3 regions of the Colwellia sp. BRX10-9 genome follow, and region 2 is predicted to be linked to each of the others. Evidence: predicted binding sites of a transcription regulator. Region 2 holds the regulator's gene; each other region holds the start of a gene.
The links. Region 2 encodes sigma-54, which starts transcription at its own class of promoters, with help from an activator protein. Its sites were predicted from a motif close to GTTGGCACGNNNNTNGNNT; they were not measured.

Region 1: a site for sigma-54 is predicted at 1,088-1,106, ahead of H4J69_RS07820 (P-II family nitrogen regulator). Genes of this name have one in related genera too.
Region 3: a site for sigma-54 is predicted at 1,352-1,370, ahead of H4J69_RS02125 (PEP-CTERM sorting domain-containing protein). Genes of this name have one in related genera too.

What each region holds. Positions count from the first base shown of each region.
Region 1 covers NZ_JACGVV010000009.1:101,668-103,878, forward strand. Annotated here, with positions in the region: gene H4J69_RS07815 (ammonium transporter) at 1-712, opposite strand, end outside; gene H4J69_RS07820 (P-II family nitrogen regulator) at 699-1,037, opposite strand; gene H4J69_RS07825 (phosphoribosylaminoimidazolesuccinocarboxamide synthase) at 1,368-2,211, opposite strand, start outside.
Region 2 covers NZ_JACGVV010000005.1:165,732-167,942, reverse strand. Annotated here, with positions in the region: gene lptB (LPS export ABC transporter ATP-binding protein) at 1-355, shown strand, start outside; gene H4J69_RS05035 (RNA polymerase factor sigma-54) at 435-1,943, shown strand; gene hpf (ribosome hibernation promoting factor) at 1,967-2,211, shown strand, end outside.
Region 3 covers NZ_JACGVV010000002.1:201,752-203,962, forward strand. Annotated here, with positions in the region: gene prsT (XrtA/PEP-CTERM system TPR-repeat protein PrsT) at 1-1,272, shown strand, start outside; gene H4J69_RS02125 (PEP-CTERM sorting domain-containing protein) at 1,427-2,211, shown strand, end outside.

The DNA.
Region 1 (2,211 bases), on a different contig from region 2:
CCCCCGTAATAGTCATGGTTAAGTTATGTGGCAACATAGGCGTTCGAGGGAAACCATATCGAGGACCTAAAACAACAGCAGCAACCAATGCGGCAACACCACAGGTAATATGCACCACAATACCACCGGCAAAATCATAAATGCCCATTTGGCCTAACCAACCGCCGCCCCAAACCCAATGAGTTACCGGAGCATAAACCGCTAGCAACCATAAGCCACTAAAAATTAAGACTGCAGAAAACTTCATTCTTTCTGCATAAGCGCCAATAATAAGTGCTGGAGTAATAACCGCAAACGTCATTTGAAATAAAGCAAACAAGCTTTCCGGAATATCACCAACAAGGGTTTCTTTGGTTATTCCCATCATAAGTACTTTGCTAAAATCCCCTATCCACGCATTACCTTCACCAAAGGCTAAGCTATAACCGACCACAAACCAAAGTATCGAAGAAAGAGCAGCAATTGAAAAACACTGCATAAGAATAGAAAGAATATTTTTACGTCGAACTAATCCACCGTAAAATAAAGCGAGTCCGGGTAAGGTCATCATTAGGACTAGAGCCGTTGATGTGAGGATCCACGCCGTATTTGCGCCGTTCAATTCGTCATTGCTGGCAAAACTTGGCAATGCGACCGCGGACAAAAGTAAAACAAAAAGTGTTAATACTTTATTCATCGTTATGCTTGAGTGTAACTGTTTAAATAGCTTCATTATCTGTTTCACCTGTTCTGATCCTAACAATATGTTCGATGTTAGTGACAAATATCTTACCGTCACCTATTTTTCCTGTTTGTGCTGTTTCGAGAATAGTGTCGATAACACGCTCAACCATTTCATCCTTAACAGCGAGCTCAAGTTTCATTTTTGGTAAAAAATCGACAACATATTCGGCACCACGATAAAGTTCGGTATGACCTTTTTGACGGCCAAAACCATTAACTTCGCTTAACGTTAATCCTTCTAGACCTATCTCACTGAGTGCTTCACGAACATCATCGAGTTTAAAAGGTTTGATTATTGCGGTTATCAACTTCATTTGTTCACCTTTAGTGCATATTATTTAAGATTGTTTATATAAATTTATTTAAGCACCATTTGTGCCCAAAGAGACAATCAATTAAAAAACAATAAGTTAAAAAATAATAATTAATATTACACCGCTCAAATGCACCAAAATGTTACACACAAACACAACCCAAACACCATATTGGTGCGCAGATTATGACCATTAGTCAGATTTTATGTTTAAGAAAAAGTGTAAAGGGCAAAATTGAAGGTTTAGTATTAGCAAAGGTTAGAGATGGTAAATAGCGCACAAAAAAAAAGCCCTACGGGTGTAGAGCTTTTAAGCAGAGACAATAACGACTTAATCGATTAGCTGATACTGCTCGCGTAAAATATCAATAATTTCAGCTTTAGGGTTAGCAGACAAAACAATTTTTTGACCGGTAATTTTCTCAGCGATCGCTGTGTATGTTTGTGACACATCCATTAATACGGATGCCGGTAACTCATTGTTGCGAGCTAAAGCTAAGCGCTCGTCCATGCGATTTTTATTTAATAAAATATCAGCATCAGGGAAATGTGCTAAAAGTAATTGGCGGAAACCTTCTTTCGAGTTTTCAACCACTTTACCGGCACGATATTGCTCGCCATCCCAAATACGTGAAGAATCAGGCGTACCCACTTCGTCCATATAAATTAACTTGTCGTTGCCAGCTTTATCTTTTACATAGCCAAATTCAAACTTAGTATCTACAAAGATTTGGTCAAGCTTTGCCAACGCATCAGAAATAACGTCAAAACCTTCCGTTAATAATTTTTCGTATAAAGTAATATCATCAGGCGTTTTAAAATTAAAGGCTTCAAAATTATCTTCAATATTTTTGCGAGTAATATTAACATCATCAATCGCAGGAACGCCCGGAATGCCTTCTAAAATACCTTTTGTTGAAGGTGTTTGTAGAAGTTCAGGTAGCTTTGAATCTTTCAATAATCCTTCAGCTAATTCGATACCACAAAAATCACGTTCACCTTTTACGTATGAACGCCACATAGAACCGGTAATATACTGACGACAGATAGCTTCAATCATTACAGGTTTAGCTTTTTGTACGATCCAAACAAACGGATGTGGAATATCAAGAATATGACTATCGGCTAGACCTTGATCTTTAAATAATTTAAACCAATGATTTGATATAGCATTC
Region 2 (2,211 bases):
ATTCAACATAGGTCATATCAAAGATAATTTAGGCATGAGCTTATCTGGTGGTGAACGCCGCCGAGTAGAAATTGCTCGCGCATTAGCTGCTGAACCAAAATTTATTTTATTAGATGAACCTTTTGCTGGTGTTGACCCAATTTCAGTAGGTGATATTAAAAAAATTATTCTACACTTAAAAGAACGTGGCATTGGTGTGTTGATCACTGATCACAATGTACGTGAAACTCTCGATGTATGTGAACATGCGTATATTGTTAGTCATGGTGAACTTATTGCAGAAGGTACTGCAGATCAAATTCTTGCAAATCAACACGTAAGAGATGTATACCTTGGTGAACAATTCACGCTATAGTAGTCAGTAAATGAATAGTATCTTCGTATGAAAAAAACGAAAATATCCCATTAAAAATAATAGGAAGTTAATGACCTAAATGCGCCCTACTCTACAACTCCGCATAGGACAACAATTAACCATGACGCCACAATTGCAGCAAGCAATCAAATTGCTGCAACTGTCTACGTTAGAGCTTCAACAAGAAATTCAGGAAGCCTTAGAAAGTAATCCATTATTAGAAATGGATGAGTCTTCAAATAATCCCGAAGATAAAAGTACTGACAACCTTGAAGAAGCTCACACTGCCGGTACTGGTGATGTTAAAGAAGCCCCTGCTTCTGATGGTAGCGAAGACGCTACGCCTACCATTGATGAAATCACCACCACTGAAGCCATGGACAAGAACGATATCCCTGAAGAATTAAACATGGATACCACTTGGGATGATAACTACACGGCCGGTGCAGCAAGTTCAAGCTCAGGCCCAGCTTCAGAAGATTATACTTACCAAGGCGAGACTCAAGACTCCATTCAAGATCATTTGCGCTGGCAAATGGAATTAAGCCCTTTTACCGAAACAGACCGCGCTATAGCGACAGCAATTATTGATGCTGTTGATGACGCCGGTTACTTAACGGTATCTAGTGAAGACATTTTAGAAAGTGTTGCCATTGAAGGAGTAGAGCTTGATGAAATTGAGGTGGTACTAAAACGTATTAACCTCTTTGATCCTGTCGGTGTCGCTGCTCGTTCTATTTCAGAATGTTTAATCATTCAACTTAATCAATTTGACCCCGCTACACCTTGGTTAGCAGAAAGTAAGTTAGTTTTGCGTGACCATATTAATCTGCTGGGTAGCCGAGACTATCGTACATTAATGCGTAAAACTCGACTAAAAGAAGAGCAACTGCGCGAAGTGGTGCGTCTTATTCAATCACTTGACCCTAGACCCGGCGATAGTGTGATGAAGAGTGACGATCAGTATGTTATTCCTGATGTTTCTGTTGAAAAGAAAAATGGCCGTTGGGTGGTTGAATTAAATCCTGATACTGCGCCAAAACTTTCGGTGAATCAGCAATATGCTTCGATGTCACGTTCGATGAAGTCGACAGCTGACACACAATTTATTCGCTCAAATTTACAAGAAGCTAAATGGTTTATTAAAAGCTTAGAAAGCCGTAATGATACCTTATTAAAAGTGTCAAACTGTATTGTGCAACGTCAAATTGGCTTTTTTGAACATGGTAATGAAGCCATGCGTCCAATGGTTTTAAATGATATTGCCGAAGCTGTCGATATGCATGAATCAACCATTTCACGAGTGACGACACAAAAGTACATGCATACGCCACGTGGAATTTTCGAACTGAAGTTTTTCTTCTCAAGCCATGTTGGCACCGAAAGCGGTGGCGAATGCTCATCAACAGCTATTCGTGCATTAATCAAAAAATTTGTTGCTGCCGAAATCCCAGCAAAACCACTTAGTGATAGTAAAATGGCTGATTTATTAGCCGATCAAGGGATAAATGTAGCTCGACGCACCATAGCAAAATATCGAGAGTCACTTTCTATTCCACCTTCTAACCAACGAAAAAGTTTACTTTAACGAAAAGATGAGGAATTAAGCTTATGCAAATTAATCTTTCTGGCCACCATGTTGACATTACCGAAGCTTTACGAGAAAACGTCACGACTAAGATGGCAAAATTAAGCCGACATTTTGATCATATCAATAATGTTCATGTTGTTCTCACCGTTGAAAAATCAAATCAAATTGCTGAAGCGACTGTTCACGTTAGTGGCTCTGATTTACATGCAAAAGCTGAAAATGCTGACATGTATGCCTCTATTGATAGTCTTGTTGTTAAGCTTGA
Region 3 (2,211 bases), on a different contig from region 2:
GCTGAAGTTGACATAAGACGACAACGTTTTGATTTAGCAGAGTCTAAGCTTAAAGAAGTAATAAACGCATACCCTAAGAATATTTCGTCACGTTTTAGGTTATCCCAACTTGCACAAAAGCAAAACAATAACCTCGAAGCACTAGCCTTATTGAAACAAATTATTGAAATTAATAGTAAGCACGGTGGTGCATTAAGTAATTTGATTACTTTATCAAAAGATAAAGAGCTAAAAGTACAAGAATACCTCTTGTCTAAGTGGACCGCAGATGAGTCAATTGAACTTTCAACTGCTTTGGCACAATCTTATGCTGCAATTAAAGAGTATGACAAATCGATTGCGTTATTAGACAAAGTCGATAACAAGCAGAGTAGCCTCCATTATATTTTGATGGGAGACATTTATTTAGACGCTCAAGATATTGTTGAAGCTGAAAAAGCTTATAGTATGGCTGTAGACAAAAATAGTGCAGATATACAAGCGATTACTAAATATGCTTTGTCACTTGAAATGCAGAAAAAATATCAAAAAGCACTAGAAGTTATTCAAAAGGGCTTAAATAATTCTAATTCAATTGGTGTATTAGAATTATTAGAAGTCAATTATTTATTATTTACCAATCAAATCGCACTCGCTGAAACTAAGTTCAACAGTTACAAGATTAAAGACAATAATCAACCCATTATATTCACTCGATTAGGTGGGCAAATTGCTTTAGCACAACAAAAATTTAATGTGGCGATTATTTACTTAGAAGAGTTAGTAAAATTAGAAAGTAATAAAAAAAATGTATTGATGCTAGCTATGGCCTATGCGGGTAGTCGTAATCTTAATGGCACTATTACAACACTGACTACTTTTCTTGAACAAGAAGATAATATTGATGTGAGAGCAAATTTGGCACAAGTATATATGTCGACAGATCTTGCTTTAGCAAAAGAGCAATATCTACTACTTGTTAAGAAGGTGCCGAATAATTATCTAATTCATAATAATTTGGCTTATGCTGCGGTTAACACTAATGATATGGATTTAGCTATTCAACATGTAAATAAAGCAGCTGAATTGGCACCACAAAATCCACAAGTTATAGATACTCTGGGCTTTGTGAGTTATATACAAAAAGACTATTCTAAAGCTCTTGGTTACTATAAACAGGCAAATGCGCTTGCACCAGATGATAAAGGTATCATAAAACATATGGCAGATTGTTTACTTAAAATGAATAGAACTGAAGAAGCCAAAGCTTTATTAACGAATGTTAATAAATAAGATGTCAGGTTTTTTTACAATCATATGTTTTTAATCTGATGGATGTAAAATAATTCTATAATAAACAAGTGTTTGAAAAGTTGGCGGGCGAATTGCATTGTAATCTGTAGAAGTTAAAACATAATTATATAACGAACAACATAAAGGTATTGATATGAAAAATTTATATAAAGGAATGGTAGCAGCAGCAATACTAGCTACAGCAAGTTTTGCGAATGCAGGGACAGTTTCTCTACCTGGTGGAGTTACATTTACTGAGTTAACCGATATTGATGCTGATCATAAGAAAGGCACATTCTCAACATCGTTTGACTTCGTACAGTGGTGGGAAGACAGCAGTAATAATGCTACTAGCCTATCAACTATGTTTGGTGGAGGTATTCCTGCTACAGATGTTAATGGTCTTACTGATTACAGCCTTACTGGCTACGGTGAATTGAATACTAACTCTGCAACAGGTTCATTTCAGTGTAATGGCTGTGAGATGACATTTACATTTGAAGGTTTAGGTTTATCTTTAACGCCTTCAGAGATTGCTAATCCAGTTTATAATGATGCTTTATTTAATCATTTTCTGGCTGGTGGTTCGCTGGCTACTTTCCCTGGTTCTGCAGAAGATAATGCTGCTGGTAACCCTTCTGCTACAATAATTACTTTCACACCAGGTCTTGATTTGGCTACCGCTAGCATGAATATTTATCTTGATAATACCCCTGATTTAGATTTAGGCCTTGATGTCGGTAATAAAACTAATGCAATGAATGGTCAAGCATGGTTAGAGTTGTCATTTACACAAGTTGATTTTGGTGTTGTTGCAAGTGCAGCTGATTTAGCTGTGGCTGGTTTGAACCGAGCTGATTCATCTTTTGGTTTGGACGTTACAGGTGGTACTGCTGCTGATAGTTTCCTACTTGCAAGAGATATTCGTAATAATCCTAT